DNA from 2 places in the Halobacillus sp. B23F22_1 genome. Region 1 is predicted to be linked to the other one. Evidence: riboswitches for the same ligand, from Rfam matches in the RefSeq annotation. Region 1 holds a riboswitch; the other holds the start of a gene.
What was found. A riboswitch is a leader RNA that binds a small molecule or an ion and turns the genes downstream of it on or off. The one in region 1 is predicted to bind lysine.
Positions count from the first base shown of each region.

Region 2: it holds a riboswitch for lysine, as region 1 does, so the genes downstream of both, ACGTNH_RS07400 (Na+/H+ antiporter NhaC family protein) here and dapA (4-hydroxy-tetrahydrodipicolinate synthase) in region 1, are expected to answer to the same signal.

Region 1 is NZ_JBIEKE010000001.1:270,426-279,882, forward strand. Features, by position in the region: gene ACGTNH_RS01440 (hypothetical protein) at 1-1,014, opposite strand, end outside; gene ACGTNH_RS01445 (M20 family metallo-hydrolase) at 1,011-2,264, opposite strand; gene ACGTNH_RS01450 (amidohydrolase) at 2,257-3,564, opposite strand; gene ACGTNH_RS01455 (M20 metallopeptidase family protein) at 3,578-4,765, opposite strand; gene dapA (4-hydroxy-tetrahydrodipicolinate synthase) at 5,291-6,178, opposite strand; lysine riboswitch at 6,307-6,485, opposite strand; gene qoxA (cytochrome aa3 quinol oxidase subunit II) at 6,897-7,871, shown strand; gene qoxB (cytochrome aa3 quinol oxidase subunit I) at 7,892-9,457, shown strand, end outside.
Region 2 is NZ_JBIEKE010000001.1:1,461,428-1,470,884, reverse strand. Features, by position in the region: gene ACGTNH_RS07415 (M23 family metallopeptidase) at 1-786, shown strand, start outside; gene ACGTNH_RS07410 (methionine/alanine import family NSS transporter small subunit) at 818-922, opposite strand; gene ACGTNH_RS07405 (sodium-dependent transporter) at 924-2,450, opposite strand; gene ACGTNH_RS07400 (Na+/H+ antiporter NhaC family protein) at 2,667-4,226, opposite strand; lysine riboswitch at 4,408-4,590, opposite strand; gene yunB (sporulation protein YunB) at 4,645-5,418, opposite strand; gene ACGTNH_RS07390 (bifunctional metallophosphatase/5'-nucleotidase) at 5,698-7,086, opposite strand; gene ACGTNH_RS07385 (sulfite exporter TauE/SafE family protein) at 7,098-7,913, opposite strand; gene sufB (Fe-S cluster assembly protein SufB) at 8,042-9,439, opposite strand.

The DNA.
Region 1 (9,457 bases):
TTGCTGTCTTGCTGAGATCGATTGATCATCGTCAACAATTAGAAGGATCGGTTTATCGTACTCTTTGATGTGGCGGAAGCCTAGTCTTACGTGCTGCTCAGCCTGTAATACGGTTTCTCCAAATCCAATAGCTACTTTAAGCTGTAAGTTGCTCTGCAGACGTATGTCATCGATTAAGGAAAATAAATCCCCCTCCGTTTCTGTACTTAATTCTCCGCGTGTTGTAAAAATAAAGAAAAGTCCATCTCCCATTTGCATTACGGAGCCGTTTGTCTTTTCAGCAATTTCAAAAAGCTGCCGTCTTACGTCTAACTCCTGGTATTTTGTTTTAAAAGAATAATAGAGTTCTTCGAGGTTTTCTGGATCCATTTCAATCCGGCAGCCTATGACTGAAACTTGTGAGTTTCGGTAAAGGTTGGACTGTGCTCGTTCTTCCAAAAACTGAATAATCATTTTAATCGATAAATAGGAAGGTGTTACACGATAGACCGGGATGCTCTTCTCTTTTAATCGGAGGTATACGTCTTTAATGGAAGTGATGACAACTTCCGCTTTTCCCTGGTCAAATAATTCAGTGTGAAATTCAACGAGTTCATCCGCGCTTTTGCCGCTTTCAAAAGGATGGGTATAGTAGGTTAAATCTTCTAGTTGGTAGTAGGATAGGATTTTATCGAATTCTTCATTGGTAATCGTATCGATGCTGACTTGTCGAAATACTTGGTTTAAATTAAGCTGGGCTTCTAGTAAAATACCGAAAAAGCTTGCTCCGTGCAGAGGGGGGAAAGCCCCTTCCTCTGCTGTAATCAGTTCGTACTCTATCGCATAAGTGTAATTTAACACCCCTGAGAAAAACCATTGATCAACCTCACCTCGGTGATCTTTTAAAATGGTGGAGACTTCTTCTAATTGCTCATAAGGGTAGGGGACAAATGAAATATCTTTAAATTCTTTGGCCACGTACATGATTCGCTGCAATGAATCATGCGGGGCGATGACACCTATTTTTGTTTTCACAAGCGCTCACCAGTTTCCTCTTTTAAATATTCAGCAATCACCTGCATTCCTTTCGCTAAATCTTTTATCGAAGCGAATTCTTTAGGATGATGGCTGATTCCCTCTTCACAAGGGATGAAGAGTAAGCCGGTTGACCACTTATTCGCCATATTCATAACATCGTGCCCCGCACCGCTATCCAGGTGAAAAGGTTTGTAGTTGATTTTCTCAGTAACTTTCGTAAGCTTTTCCACAACTTTAGGATCAAGGAATACGGATGGATTATCGACCAGGGTGTGGATATGAATGTCTACCGAGCGTTTTTCCTCAATTTTACGGCAGTACGCCTGGATGCGGTCTGCTAATTCTTTTTTCAACGAATCGTCTACACTACGGATGTCTATGCCTAATATAACTTCCCCGGGAATTACATTCATGACGTTCGGTTCAACACTGACGGTACTAACTGTAGCGACGAGGGGGATGTCCTGTTCTGTGTTTAAGAGGTTCGCTTGTTCTTCAACAAATGTGACAAGGGGAGCGATAGCCGCAAAAGCGTCTGATCGACGTTTCATCGGGGTCGTTCCTGTATGATTCGCCATCCCTGCAGCTGTGACCTGCAGCCGGATTGGACATGCTACACCTCGAACGATCCCGATATCCGCCTCATTAGTTTCAATTTGAGTCCCTTGTTCAATATGGAGCTCAAGGAAACTCTCCAGCTTGCTTTCGGGCACCTCAGCTTGATCAATCGTTTCCCAGGAGAGACCGAAATCTTCTATTGCTTCTTTAATGGTAATGCCGTCTGCGTCTTTTACGGAAGCGATATCCTCTTTATCCAGTAACCCAGATATGGCTTTACTTCCAATAGTGGAAACACCAAATCGAGCGGATTCTTCAGAAGCAAAACAAATGACGCTTATATTTTTAACTGGCTTCATGTTTTGATCCTTGAGTACTTTAATAGCAGCTAATCCAGTAAGGACCCCGGCCACTCCATCATAGCCGCCGCCGTTTTTAACCGTATCGACGTGTGAACCTACAGCAACTGTAGGGGCTTGATCATCAATATGCCATGTAGCCCACTGGTTTCCCGCTTGATCGGCTTTTACTTCTAACCCAAGATCTTGAGCGATCGATTGAAACATGTGGTGAGATTGTTTTTCTTCTTTTGTATAGCTGAGTCTTGAAAATCCTTGTTCGTAGTCCATTTCTTCGACTAGATTGAGTTTTAATAAGTTTTTTTCCAGCCAGTTCTTAAGGTCAGGCAATCTCGTTTCCTCCTTTCACAATGTGGATGTAGGCATCTAACGCGACAGTTAACACTTCCTCTTCAAAATCAAAATGAGGAGAGTGGTGATTGTCCGGTAAGTGAGTACCAAATAACATGTAAGTGGCTTTACCGCCCTGCTTTTGTACTTCATTCATCATAAAGCTGGCGTCTTCAGAACCAGAGACGAGGGCATAAGGTTCAATTTTTTGAATGAGGTTGCTGGTTTGGCAGGCGTTCGTGATTAATGGAATGAGTGACTCGTCACAATGTAACTCTTCGGTTTCTCCAACAAATTCGATTTGAGCCTCTACGTTGTGCATGGCAGCAGATGCTTCAATGATTCGCCGCGCTTCCTTTTGCATATATTCGTTAATGTTCTGTGTTTCTCCTCTAGTTTCCAGTTCCAAATAGCCGCGGTCTGAAACGATGTTTCTGCCGTTCCCTGCGATCAGTTTACCGACATTAATTCTGCTTATACCTTCACTATGACGTGAAATCGAGTGTAACTGGGTCGCTGCGGTCGCTGCTGCTAATAACGCATTACGGCCGGCTTCAGGCTTCATACCTGAATGGGAAGATTGACCTTTAACATGAACATTGAGTTTAGATGATGCGAGAAATCCTCTCGTCGTAGCAGCAATCGTTCCGACGGGCAGAGATTGAATTCCGATATGGCCTGAATAAAACGCATCTACACCGCTGAGCCACCCTTTTTCCGTCATAGCTCTAGCACCGCGGCCGCCTTCTTCAGCAGGCTGGAAGAGCAGTGTAAACTTTCCGTTCAGCTTCATGTGATGCTCGGCTATAAATTGAGCGAGACCAAGGCCGATTGTCGTGTGACCGTCGTGAGCGCACGCGTGCATGACGCCTTTTTGTTTAGATATAAAAGATTTTTTAAAAGGCACGTGCTTGTCCTGCTCAGCTTCCTCTATAGGCAGTGCATCAATATCAAAGCGAAAAGCAAGATGATCACCGCTCCGCCCTGTGTCGTAAACAGCGACAATTCCTGTGTGACCGCCGTGCACGGCCGCCATCCACTCCTCTGGAACACCCATCGCTCGGGCCCGTTTCTCATTCTCAGCACGTTCATTTTCGGCAGGTACACCGTATCGGGCGTCGCTTTCTAAGGCTTCTTTGCCGCAATGAATGGTAAATCCAAGCTTCTTCAGTTCTTCTCCAATGACATAAGTTGTATAGTATTCCATAAATCCTAGCTCAGGATATTGATGTAAATGACGCCGCCACTGCAGGAGTGAGGGTTCAATTGTTTTAGAAAAATGTTTTAAATTTATCGCCAAATTCCTTCTCTCCCTACGTAAGAGTCTTCAGTGTATCAAGAGCTACAGCTGCTAAAAATTCACTTCCTAGCGGCAATGCTTTTTCATTAAGTTTAAAACCAGGGTCGTGAAGGGGCTTTTGATTTGCGGACTCCTCGATTTGAGTCCCAAGCCATATGAACGCTCCTTCGTACTCGAGCAGAAATCTGGAAAAATCTTCACCTGCTAAAGCAGGATCGAGGGCGGGGGCAGCGTCTTCACCAAGAAGCTTCTTGGAAGTAACCCTGGCTTGTTCCGCCCATTTTGGTGTATTGATCGTGGCAGGATAGCCGTCAAGGTATTGAATGTTGGACTCTGCATCAAAAGCTGAGACCGTCTGCTCAATGATCGTGTGAAATCGCTGCTTCACTTTTTCTTTGACTTCAGGTTTAAAGGTGCGGACCGTTCCTTCAAATGTGACTTGATCAGGGATGACATTATAGCTGTAACCCCCTTCAATTTTCCCAACCGTAACGACAGCAGAGTCGAGTGGATTCATATTCCGGCTTATAATCGTCTGCAGACTGGATATGATTTGATTGGTAACGATCAGTGCATCATTTCCTTCATGAGGCATACTCGCATGGCCGCCTTTTCCTTTAATGGTAACTTTGAAACGATCGGATGCGCCCATCATTTCTTTATCACGAATTCCGACTTTACCTACAGGGAGGCCCGGCCACACATGCTGTCCGTAAATGACATCGGGGGTAAATGTATTAAAAACTCCATCCTCCATCATTTGTTTCGATCCTCCATGTGGAGAATTTTCTTCAGCGGGCTGGAAAACCAACAGGACTGTTCCGTTAATCTCATCCTTAACTTTTTCCAACGCGTAGCCGGCCCCTAGAAGCATAGCCGTGTGTGCATCATGTCCGCACGCATGCATTTTTCCTTTATTCTCAGAAATAAACTCATGATCATTGGCTTCTTGAATAGGGAGCGCGTCCATATCTGCTCGAAGGGCCACTGTTCCGCCCGGTTTATTCCCTTCAATAATTCCGAGAACCCCCGTTCCAGCGAAGCCGGCCTCCCATTTCACACCATAATCCGATAATTTTTCTTTCACTAAAGTAGAGGTCTCATGTTCTTCATTGGCTAATTCAGGGTTCTTGTGTAAGGTTCTGCGAATGTTGATGATTTCGCTTTCTATTGATGAAATTAATTCTTTGATGGTGTTCAAAAAAGAACCTCCTTTTATTTAAGGACAATTTCCTTTAATGTTCCGTTATTTATGTATTATAACAGATTATATTTAAATTGCACCCCTATTCGACAAAATTTTTAGAAAAATTATAAATATGCATAGAGGTGAAGGAATTATTAATACAGAAAGGAAATATAAGGGTAGAAATGTTTTTGGAAGAAGAAAAAGAGATTGGTGTGGAGCGGTTATTAAAAAAGTGATCTAACGAAGATGAGACATAAGTAAAGCAAAGTTGTTAAAAAACGAACATTTGTATAAACACAGATCATGAGCGTAGTCAAAATGCGAAGACTCCTTTGGGAACAGCACGAGTCGAAAACCCGCAGGAAAGCGCCCTTTGCTTTCCGAGGAAGCTGAGGCCGTGCCCAAGGAAAGCGAAGCATTTTGACGGAGCGGCGTATATTCGATGTATGTAATATAAATAATCCGAACTGATTCCAGAAGAATCGTTCGGATTATTTTAAGCTTTATTCAGTTTTGTCCCAGCCTGTTTTCTGATCATTAGCCAACGGCTTCAATATTTTGATCAGGAAGCATCTTTTGCAATTCGTTTTTCTCTTCTGCCGTAAGAGGGAGCATAGGTAAACGAACATTGCCTACGTAAATCCCTTTCATATTTAAAGCGGCTTTGACAGGAGAAGGACTTGGAGCAGCAAACAAAGCTTTCATAACAGGCAGCAATTTGCGGTGCATCGCACTTGCATACATGACATCTCCATCATTAAAACTATGAACCATCTGCTGCATTTCATTTCCTATTACATGGGAAGCAACTGAGACAACGCCTGTCCCGCCAATAGAAAGGATAGGCAGAGTCATCCCATCATCTCCACTGTACACAGTGAAGTCATCCGCTGTCCGGCTGATAATCTCTGTAACCGCGTCCAAATCACCGCTTGATTCTTTAACGGAAACGATATTGTCGATTTCGGACAGACGTACAATCGTTTCAGGAAGCACGTTCACTACACTCCTTCCTGGAATGTTATACAACATCACAGGCAGGCTGGTGGATTGGGCGATCGCTTTAAAGTGTTGATACAACCCTTCCTGCGATGGTTTGTTGTAATATGGAGCAACGAGCATGACAGCGTCGACGCCTGTTTCTTCAACCTCTTGCGTTAAACTGATTGAAGCGTGTGTATTGTTAGAGCCTGTACCTGCAAGAACAGGCACGCGTCTATCGACGACTTTAACTACATAGCGGTAAAATTCAATTTTTTCATCAGAAGTCAATGTAGGCGATTCCCCAGTCGTGCCTCCGATAACTAATCCGTCCGTACCATTTTCAATTAAATGATTAACTAATGTTCGAGTTGCATTAAAGTCAATTTCGCCCTTTTGATCAAACGGAGTGACCATTGCTGTTAAGACTTGGCCAAAATTCATAACTTCACACCCTTTTCTTAAAATTTTAAATATAGAGGTGGGACGGGCTGTACGAGTGTAAGCGCAAAAAAGCAACAACGAAGGGTATCGTTGTTGCTGTAGAAATCGATTGTTTGTCGCATCGTTTCTGCAAAGATAGCCCTCCATATAGTTTCCTATATGACAGTCCTGTATTTATTCAACAGCAGAACCAGCATCAAGAGTATGAGTTTCTTTCCGCTTCGGCAAATCCCCCTTTTCACAATGATCCAGGGACCTCATCGTCCTCACATTGTGTACTGATGGTCTTCGCACCTCTATCCTCTCTTCAAAAAGTTGAAGAAAGAAATTATTTAGTTGCCTGAACTATAACAGAATTGGTAATTGAATACAAGGGGGATATCTGTTTTTTATAATTTTAAATGTGACATTTGTGAAGAGATTCCCTAATAGGTTTGATTCAAAACATTTAAGGATACTTACAGATGTAATGAGTAATTTCTACAACCTTCAATTCATTCGCCGTATATCCCCGCCATTATGATTAAAATTTTCCAAATTAGTGACGATTTTTCGTCAAAACTTTAAAAAGTTGTGAGCGATCAATGACAATTTCATTAACTTTATTTCATTTCGTCATATTTTTGCTATACTACTTTCAGTTAAAACGCAATCTATTAACTTTTATGCGGCAGAACCTTTAAATAAAGAAAAAAAGGAGTGTAACCGAGTGAAAAGCATGAAGCAATTCTTCAAACGAGGACTGATTTTACTTCCACTCAGTCTTGTCTTGTTTTTGAGCGGGTGCAGTCAAATGGCTGTTTTTGATCCAAAAGGTCCGGTGGCTCAAACTCAAAACGATCTCATAATATATTCCATAATTCTTATGTTATTTATCGTGGTGGTCGTGTGTGTGCCTTTCGCTTATTTCGTTTACAAGTATCGGGATACGAACCCGAACCGAAAAGAAAGCGACTATGACCCGCATATGCACGGCAACACGATGATTGAGATCGTGTGGACTGTGATTCCTTTCATTATCGTGGTTGCATTGAGTATACCGACGGTAGAAACGCTGTTTGAGTTAGAAAAACCGCCTGAATCGGAAGAGGCGGCAACAGAAGATACCAAGGAACCACTTGTCGTTTATGCAACAGCAGCTGATTGGAAATGGTTCTTCAGCTACCCTGAAGAGGACATAGAAACCGTAAACTATTTACACATTCCAACAGATCGTCCCATAGAATTTAAGTTGTCATCGGCTGACTCGATGGCAGCCCTGTGGATTCCTCGATTAGGCGGTCAGAAATATAACATGGCTGGAATGGAAAATACCCTTTATTTACAAGCGGATGAAGAAGGGGTTTACGATGGCAGGAACTCGAACTTTAACGGGGAAGGCTTTACGAAGCATACCTTCGAAGTCTATGCCGAAAGTGAAGAGGATTACAATGACTGGGTAGAACAAACTCAAAATGAAGCTCCCGAATTGACTCAGGAAGAGTATGATGAGTTACTTAAACCGGGTCTTACAACTGAAGCAGAGTTTTCTTCAACTCACTTAGAGTGGGTGGATCACGGGACGAACGATGGTCGTGATTATGCTGTTAACCGACACTATGACTTATACGGCGAGCTTATGCATTTATATAGCGATCAAGAAGCCGAAGATTTCATGGATGAAGAGAACGATGATGATCATGAAAGTCATTAATAGAAAGCAGGTGAGCAACTATGCAGCTTGACGAATTTTTCGTTACGGGCGAACCGCTTATATATGCCGGGATGGTTTCGATTGTCCTTGTGTCCGCCGCGATCCTATTCATTTTAACGTATTTCAAAAAATGGGGCTGGTTATGGCGTGAGTGGTTAACGACCGTTGATCATAAAAAAATAGGAATTATGTATATTCTTAGTGCTTTAGCAATGTTGTTCCGAGGTGGAGCCGATGCGCTTATGATGCGTACCCAGCTTGCCTTTCCAAATATGAACTTCTTAAATGCTCAGCACTATGATGAGATATTTACAACTCACGGTACAGTGATGATTATATTTATGGCGATGCCGTTTCTTATTGGGTTAATGAACGTTGTCGTACCATTGCAAATCGGTGCGCGTGACGTTGCTTTTCCATATTTAAACGCGTTGAGTTTCTGGTCATTCCTATTTGGTGCGATGTTGTTTAACATTTCATTTGTTATCGGCGGCTCACCAGATGCCGGCTGGACAAGCTATACACCGTTAGCGGGTGCGGCCATGAGCCCCGGTCCTGGGCAAAACTTCTATTTAATGGGACTGCAATTATCAGGTATAGGTACGCTCGCATCAGGGGTTAACTTTATGGTAACCATTCTTAAGATGCGTGCGCCCGGCATGAAAATGTTTCAAATGCCAATCTTTACGTGGTCTACGTTAATCACATCATTTATTATCGTCTTTGCATTCCCGATCTTAACGGTTGCTTTAGCACTTATGACGCTTGACCGTGTTTTCGGAGCTCAGTTCTTTACGTTAACTGGTGAAGGAATGCCGATGATGTGGGCAAACTTGTTCTGGATGTGGGGACACCCTGAAGTGTATATTGTTATACTTCCTGCATTCGGAATCTTCTCAGAGGTTATTTCTACGTTTGCACGTAAACAATTGTTTGGTTATAAAGCTATGGTATGGGCGATTATTTTAATCGCGGGGTTAAGTTTCTTAGTATGGGTACACCACTTCTTTACGATGGGTGCCGGTGCTTTTGTAAACTCTGTCTTCTCCATTTCAACGATGTTGATTGCCGTACCAACCGGGGTGAAAATATTCAACTGGTTAGGAACGCTGTATAAATCGCGGATTAACAATACCGTAGCTATGATGTGGGCGCTTGCCTTTATTCCGAGTTTCGTTATCGGTGGTGTGACCGGTGTTATGCTCGGTATGGCATCTGCGGACTATCAGTTCCACAACTCTTATTTCTTAGTGGCACACTTCCACTATGTATTGATTGCAGGTACAGTTTTTGCTTGCTTCGCAGGTCTTATTTTCTGGTATCCGAAAATGTTTGGCCACAAGCTCAACGAAAGACTCGGCAGATGGAGCTTCTGGTTTTTCGTCATCGGTTTTCACGTTTGTTTCTTCCCGCAGTATTTTGCAGGATTGGACGGAATGCCGCGTCGTGTCTTTACGATCATTCCAGAATGGATGCCGCTTAATGTCATCTCTACCGTAGGGGCATTTGGAATGGGAGTAGGTTTTGCTATCTTCTGCTTCACGATCGTTTACAGCTATCGTTATAGTGAACGAGAAACATCAGGA
Region 2 (9,457 bases), 1.2 Mb from region 1:
GCGATCGATCAATATGAAAGGCAAATTCACGATGACATTCCAGAAGGCAGAGTAACAGCGTTTCGTCCAGACCCTCTATTTTGGAACGGAATTGACACTGAGCCTTCCTTTTTTCCAAAAGGGTGGGGAGAAAACGGTGATGGTAATAAAAAAGTTGATATGACAAATGATGAAGATATTTTATGGAGTCTTGGAAAATACCTTCAGTCTTACGGCACGACAGAGCAAGATATTCGTATTGCCTTATGGAACTATTATAAAAGAGATTTAACGGTGCAAACCATTATGAATACCGCAAAAGTTTTTGAAAAGTTTCAAACGGTATCATTAACAGACCGCGATTTTCCACTGCCTACTACCTCTAACTATACTTACCATAATACTTGGGGAGACGCTAGAGGTTTCGGGGGAAGGAGAATTCATGAAGGCACAGATATTTTTGCTGATTACGGTGTACCTGTCCATTCTACTACTTATGGTGTCATTGAAATGAAGGGCTGGAACGAGTTTGGCGGGTGGAGAGTAGGTATTAGGGATATTTACAATATTTATCACTACTATGCCCATTTAAGCGGTTTTGAAGAAAGTAAGAAAGTCGGCGATGTGGTCCAGCCTGGTGACGTAATTGGATCAGTTGGTTCTACTGGGTATGGGCCTCCCGGAACTTCAGGCAAGTTCCCCCCACACCTGCATTATGGTATGTACCAGGATAATGGTAAAAATGAATGGTCTTTTGACCCCTATCCTTATTTAAAAAGATGGGAACGTATGGTTAAAAATAAATAAGCGTCGCAAGTAAGCGACGCTTATTTCGTATTTATGATTGTTTTGATTTCTTGACTGCATTCATAATACTTGCAGCAAGTCCTCCCCAGATTACGACCATCCCGATGATCATCATAAAAATTGCACTTGCTGTCATATCATTCTACCTCCTTATGTGTTTCTTCGAGAGCTTTGGAGTCCCAACGCTTCAGAGTCATTAGAAAACCAATTACTAATGCAAATGCTGCGACTGCCCAGCCTCCGAATAAGATAAATGTATCTCCATACCCTTCGTAGTTGCCGGTGTCAGTTTCAAACAGGCCAAGCAGATTCGTTCTGAAAAGATCAAACATCATATATCCAAGTACGATTGGTGTAATAAATCCAAGACAAATCTTCCACCATCCACCCAGGTGCAAATCAGAAATGCCGTTTGCATGGGTCTGGAAATCATTAAGGTTACGTATAAACCAAGCAATCACGATAACTTCAACTAACCCAATAAAGGCTACACCGAACTGGTTAATGAAGTAATCAGCAGCGTCCAAGAAATATAGACCGCCTTGTGTGGCAAATGTAAGTGAAATAAGTGCAGCGATTCCGCCTCCGAACCCAACAGCGGCTTTTCTTGACAGACCAAATTTCTCACTTATACCAGCGATATAAGTCTCAGATATAGAGATTAATGAAGACAATCCCGCCAAAACTAACGAAGCAAAGAATAAGAAACCAAACAATCCATTCAAAGCTGGAAATTCATTAATGATTTGCGGGAAGACAACAAAGGCGAGACCAACACCGCCGCTAACGACTTCTTCCACAGGGACGTTAATTTGGGACGCCATAAAACCTAATGCCCCAAATACACCAATACCGGCTAGAAGCTCAAAACTAGAGTTACTAAAACCAGTTATAAAAGCATTATTCGTAATATCTGATTTCTTTGGCAGGTAACTGGAATAAGTAATCATAATCGCAAATGCAATGGAAAGACTAAAGAAGATCTGTCCATAAGCTGCAACCCATACACTACCTGAAGTAATGGTTTCAAAGTTTGGCGCAAAAAAGGTTTGCAGTCCTTCTGCAGCACCAGGCAAGGTGATTGCTCGGATTACAATGATCAAGAACAATACAACCAGCGTCGGGATAAAAATCTTATTTGCAGCTTCAATCCCCTTCTTGACACCTTTAAATAGTACTCCTAAAGTAATTATCCACACAACGATTAAAGGAATTAAAACGCCGGGTACTAAGCTTCCTGTTTGACCAGGATCAACAGATAAATTCAAATATTCACTAAACAAGAAGCCTTCTGTGTCTTCTCCCCAAGAAAGGTTGAAGGCAAAAATACTATAAGAAATTGCCCAGGCAATAATGACGGCGTAATAGGTTGAAATTACAAATGCTACTAATACGGCCCACCATCCAAGCCATTCTGTTTTCTTATTCATACGAAAAAATGATAGCGGTGCTGATCCACGATACTTATGACCAATAGTAAATTCCATAACCAGTAGCGGGATACCTGCGGTTAAAAGAGCGAATAAATACGGTATAAAAAATGCCCCTCCACCATTCTCGTATGCTACTGAAGGGAAACGCCAAATATTACCCAGACCGATTGCTGATCCGACTGCTGCCAGGATAAACCCGGCTCTCGTCCCCCATTGTGCACGATTTTCCATGTGTAAGACCTCCCTTGGATCCATTTCTCTTCCTTTTATATTATGAGCATGTACAGAAGAGAATGTTTCCAAATTTTTATTTTTTTCTGATTATTCAAGCTTATTATACCGATACACTAGTTCGATGTCAAAGTAATATTATAAAATTAATAATTATCCAAATATTACTAAAAAAAGACAAAGAAGTACATTTGATGCACTTCTTTGTCCTTTGTTCTACTCCGGAATATAATCAGATCGATTTTTTATGTGAATCAATATACCTATTACTACTACTGTGCTTAATGTTACTATTAGAGGGATGGCTATACCGCCTGTAACAGCGAGCAGTACATAACCCAGGATAGCTCCAGTAGCTGCTATAAACGCGTAAGGAAGCTGTGTTACTACGTGGTCGATATGGTCTGAGCCCGCCCCGGTTGACGATAAAATAGTCGTATCCGATATAGGAGAACAATGATCTCCAAAAACCGAACCTGCCAGCACCGCTGATAATGCTGGAAGAATCATTGCAGCGTCGGAAACCGCTGCAATCTCCCCAGCGATTGGGAGCATAATACCAAATGTGCCCCATGAAGTACCTGTTGCCAGTGCCATAAAGCCGGAAACTATAAATAGTAACAATGGAAGAAATCCAGTACTAATATTAGAGTCATTTACTAAACCTGCTAGATATTCCCCTGTCTGCAGCTGGCCGATTACATCCCCAATCATCCAGGCAAAAATTAGAATATAAATGGCAGGCAGCATGGCTTTTACACCTTCAACAAGGACATGACCCATCCCAGATTTCTCTCCTGATTGATTTATATACATAATGGCAGCCAGTAATACCGCAATGATTCCACCGGTAAATAAAGAAATGTTTACATCCGTATTCTCAAAAATACTCAGAGCTGTTACAGCCCCTTCTGTGTTTTGGATCCCCGTAACAATCATTGTTCCAACCGTTCCAGCTATTAATGCAATGATCGGCCAGATCAAGAAAGAAATCTTCCCTTGCTTGTGATCCTTAAATTCATCATTTAAGTCTCCAGGAATATCACCTTTCTCTTCATCTTTTAGGACACCTGTTTTAATCGCTTTCTGTTCATGCTTTTTCATCGAAAAAACATCAAGCCTTAGGAAAATTGTTAAGAAAACAAGAAGTAACGCTGCAAAGACATAGAAGTTAGCTGGGATCATTCGAACAAAGGCTTCCAGCGGCTGATATTGTGTTATCTCGTTAGCTGCTAAAATGCTTCCGATGGTTCCGATAATGTATGCACCCCAGCTGGAAATAGGTGAGATGACTGTAATTGGCGCGGATGTGGAGTCGATATAGTAGGCCAGATTTGCCCGTGAAATACGATGACGGTCTGTCACAGGCCTAGCAACCTGGCCTACAGCTAACGCATTAAAATAATCATCAATAAAAATAACAATACCGAGTAACGCAGGAACTAGTTTTGCCCCTTTACGGGATTTTATTCTTTGTACAGCCCAGCGCCCAAAAGCCTGACTTCCTCCTGAAGCTGTTAAGAATGCAGTTGTAATACCCAGCAAAATTAAGAATGATAATAAATATAAATTCCCCGTATTTAAAGCACCATCACTGACGAATATGGAATATAAATTCGTCCAGATCAGTTGAATTCCTTCAAGAATATTAAACTGGGTGAGCATAAATGCGCCTACAATAATTCCAATTCCAAGTGAAAGTATAACCTTCCGCGTGGCAATAACAAGAATCAGCATTAAAACGGCTGGAATTAAAGAGTAAATTGTTCCTTCCATGTGTGGTTCCCCTTCCGTAAATCTTTTGATGAGATTAGGCGGTATGGAAGTCTACTGGGGCAAATGAGGGACTCTGGAGAGCTGCAGGCCAAAAAAAGGGATGGTTTTTTCCGGCATACGAAAAAGCAATGATAGAAAATAACCTATCATTGCTTTTATAGCAATTTGATTATCCTCCATTTCGATCAGTAGCGCACCATGCACCTAAAAAGCTTGCATGACAGTATATCTCTTATTCAGACATATACCAGTTTATAAGAGCTGACGACTCAAAGAAACTTCGGCAGGTCTCCCCTTTCTTCACGTGATCTTAGCTGTCCTACTCCCACTGAATACTGATGAAGCCTGCGCCTCTACCTCACCGATCTGATAAGGTCACGCATATTTAATTCTTTCACATTCTAACAGTTGGCCATCGTTATTGCAAGGGGTCCATAGGATAAGAAAATGTTGGTGATTTTCCTGCATCACCAGTTTCATTAAAAAACTGGGGAACTTCTCCCATAATTGTGCTTGAATCAATTGGAATATCATTAACCACTGTTGTAGTTTCAGTAGAGAAGGGGATAACAACACGTAAGCTAACAGTAAAATTAATCGACAACTGGAAGTGGGCAGAATTTATACCATATTCCGTTATTTCGTTCTTAAACTCTGACTGAACATCACCTATAACTCGTAACTGTACTGGTATTTTGGGACCAAGATTAGAAAGAATTGAATTATTTGTAGCTAAACCAACCGGGATTTCAATAAGAGTAGCTGGTTCTTCACCTAGTTCTTCGCTAGTCTCTTCATTAGGGAAAATATCGGCTTCTAATGAAGTGTCTTCAAGGGGAAGTTCATTCAACTCCATTCGTTTCAAAAAATTCTGGACTCTTAATGTAGTATTTCGTAACGTTCTATTGACTACAACAGAATTCCAGCCCATGTACACAATATTTCCGTCATTGTCTTTTTCCATTCTTATTAAATCATCGAACTGCAACTCCTCGGATATCTGCTTGCTCACTGCTTCATTAATCGCATCTCTTGCCAGCTGCTGGGCTTTCGTTTCTGCAATTTCCTCTAACGTAGGAGTGATCCCCCGGTCAATTACCACTAAACATATCCCTGTAAATAAAATAAAGAAGATGATCGTCCATAATATCCGCTTACCAAATGAGGGTGGATTCGCCCTGATTTTCCCCATTAAACAACCCCTCCTGACCTATCTATATGATCAATAAAAGGCGTTTAAAACTAACTTAATAAAGTTATGAGACAGCCTGCAGATACGTTGAAAATCAGAAACAAGAATAGACGTTACGACTCGAGGTGGGATCTTCTATTATACCCAATCCCAGGGTTGCCTTTAGCTGTGTATAGGTGTTACCTCGAGAAGGTTTATATTCGTTCACTTTTGTATACAAAATAAAAAAGCTGCTCTTAGGCAGCTAGTATTTCTCTTGGTATCAATATAAAAAGTAAGTTAAATTTTTTGTATTGCTTTCGCAAGGACATCCCTTAAGAGCTCCGGCATAAAGTATTTTTTACTTTTGGCATAAGCAATTTCTGGAAATAGGCGTCCGAAAGTAAACGTATCTGCGGTGCCTAATGTATAAACATGGTTTCGGTCTATTGGCGCTCCATTTATCGTTACTTTTCGAACTCTTTCTTCTCCATCCTTACTCATAACGGTTTGAATTTCAACCCCTGTAAAGACCATCTTCCCTATTACTTCCCCGCGAAACCCAAGTCCTTTTAAACGGATCTCAGTAAGTTTTTTAGTATGACCTACCCTAATGATTTCAAGCAATTCATCCCCAGTTACTTCTACTTTACAAGGATTCATGGGATGTGGACAAATGCGATGGATGTCTTCATACGTAATCTTCCCTTGATTTAAATGATCAAGTAACACACCTGAATTAAGCATCCCGACATCGGATTGCGTCCAAGCCTGTAATTCTTCTGTCAGACGTCTCATAAGAAGCGTCTGCTTAAACCATGCTACCGACAGCGATTTTTCCAGCGTAGTCACGCTTGTTTGTAAATACTGCAAGGCTCTAGTTCTCATAGTCTCCACGTCTTCAGTGACATCCTCATCTTTCATTAAATTTTCTGTTGATACTGCATAAGCTTCTTTCTTAGATAACCGATTTGAATCATGATCCCACTCTAAGAAGACTTCACCAAGATGGGTTCCATGTTTACCCACTGCTGTTAGAATGGTCTCGCCATACAGTTCTCCATTTTGAAACAAATGATGTGTATGACCGCCGATTATAACATCAATTTCAGGAAACTTCCGTGCCATCTCTTCATCATCATGAATCCCTAAGTGAGAGAGAAGTATAAAAATATCGGCTTGCTCTTTTATTTCATCATAATAGCGATTTAGCGTTTCAAACGGAGGCTGGATCTCCCAGCCTAACAGCCGGTAGAAAGTTTCAAACGGAGCTGTTAACCCTATTACAGCCACCTTTGTCCCTAATGGCGTAGTTTTAATCGTATAAGGACACAGCCATTTGGGCTGGCGACCTTCCATTGAACGTAAATTTGCACATAATACTTGAAACTTTGCCTCATCATAAAGGTGATAAAGATCATAATAGGAAAGTGTAATTCCTTCATTGTTACCTAAAGTCGCAAAACTGTAACCTGCCTCATTGAGAAGCTCTACATTCCCTTTCCCCATGAGACCTTCAGTTATAGGATGAAAACGATCTGCATGGTCTCCGTTATCAAGAAGCCAGAACGTTTCCTCTTTTTGTTTATGTTTTTTTATTTTTTTGTTAAAATAACCTACAATTTGAGGCCAATTTTCAAAATGACTATGTAGGTCGCTCGTATAATAAAGAAAAATCTTCTCCTTCATTTTCATTCTCCTTATCCGATGCCTTGCCAAATTAGTCGTATGCCAATTAATATAAGCAATATTCTTAAGAACCATTCTACAGTTTGACTATTGAGTTGACGATTAACAATCGCTCCCACTGAGCCTCCTAAATAAGCACCCGGGATAAATAATAAGGTATGGGCCCATTCTACATGGCCTAAGTAAACGTGAGTAGCTGAGCTAGTAATACTTGCAAAAAAGATCATAAACATAGATGTAGCCGTCGCAATATGCGGTGGAATCTTAAATAGTAAAATCAAAGCTGGAACGATTAATGAGCCGCCTCCGATCCCTAGGAGTCCAGAAAGAACTCCAACACCAAATGCAAATAGGACACTTGTAATAATAGGCACTCGATAAAAGAAAGTTTGTCCATGTATTTCTTTTTCTCGAGAAAGACCTTTATTAAAAGGAGTTGCTTTTGTACTATCTCTTGGCAGGAAAAACACTAATGATACGGCAATCATGACGATTCCAAACAATAATGCAAATCCATCCGTTTGGAAAAACTGATTAAGCCATGAACCGAATATACCTCCAGGAATACTTCCAGCCATTAAAACTAAACCTAGCTTTAAATCGACTCTTTTATGCTTCAAGTATGATAGAGCAGAAGAAAGACCAGTAAAAATCATTACGACGAGTGAAATTCCCACAATTGTTTGAGGTGAAACCCATTGAAAGGAATCAAGCTGATCTCCTAAAAATAATAGAACTGGAACGAGAATTACCCCGCCACCTAGTCCAGCTATGCTGCCTATAAATGCAGTAATAAAACCAATTAACAAAGAAAATACAATTAACATATTCAGCCTTCTAACTATATATAAGATAATATTATAGTATCATGATTACTATGCGAAATTCATCTTGCCTTTTTATAAATAAAAAACGTACAGGCGGCATGCGCCTGTACGTTTCACCTTTGTGTCTATTAGCCAATAGAACCTTCCATCTCGAACTTAATCAGACGGTTCATTTCTACAGCATATTCCATTGGTAGCTCTTTTGTAAACGGCTCAATAAAGCCCATAACGATCATTTCTGTAGCTTCTTCCTCAGAAAGACCTCTACTCATAAGATAGAATAACTGTTCCTCAGACACTTTTGAAACTTTGGCTTCGTGTTCTAATGAAATATTTTCATTCATAATTTCATTATAAGGAATAGTATCTGAAGTAGACTTATTATCCATAATAAGGGTATCACATTCGATGTTCGAGCGTGCTCCTTCTGCTTTACGACCAAATTGAACAATTCCACGATACGTAACTTTACCACCATGTTTAGAAATGGATTTAGAAACGATTGTAGAAGACGTATTAGGTGCTAAGTGGTGCATTTTAGCCCCAGCGTCTTGGTGCTGTCCCTTACCTGCAAGCGCGATGGAAAGTGTCATTCCTCGTGCTCCTTCACCCTTAAGAATAACAGCTGGGTATTTCATCGTAAGTTTGGAACCTAAGTTACCATCTACCCATTCCATTGTTGCATTTTCATCAGCAACCGCACGTTTTGTAACAAGGTTATAAACATTGTTGGCCCAGTTTTGAATTGTTGTATATCGGCAGTAGGCATTCTTCTTCACGAAGATTTCAACAACTGCACTGTGTAGTGAGCTTGAAGAATACGTTGGTGCTGTACAACCTTCCACATAGTGAACAGATGCTCCTTCATCTACAATGATAAGCGTACGCTCAAATTGTCCCATGTTTTCAGAATTAATTCTGAAATAAGCCTGCAGCGGTGTTTCCACTTTTGTATCTTTTGGTACATAGATGAATGAACCGCCAGACCATACAGCAGAGTTCAGTGCTGAGAATTTATTATCCGAAGCTGGAATTACTTTTGCAAAATATTCTTTGAAAATCTCTTCGTCTTCTTTAAGGGCGGTATCCGTATCCTTAAACACGACACCTAGATCTTCTAGATCCTTCTCCATGTTGTGATACACAACTTCAGATTCGTATTGGGCAGAGACACCTGCAAGATACTTCTGCTCAGCTTCTGGAATACCCAGGCGATCAAACGTATTCTTAATCTCTTCAGGAACTTCATCCCAAGAACGTTCAGAACGCTCTGAAGGTTTTACGTAATACGTAATATCGTCAAAGTTCAGTTCTGAAAGATCGCCGCCCCATTGAGGCATAGGCATTTTATAGAATTGTTCTAATGCTTTCAAGCGGAAATCAAGCATCCACTTTGGTTCTTCTTTATAATCAGAAATTTGTTTAACAACTTCTTTCGTTAAACCTTTTTGAGTACGGAAAATAGAGACATCTTTTTCATGAAACCCGTATTGGTACTCTCCAACTTCTGGCGCTTTTTTAGCCATTGTTAAATACCTCCTTTT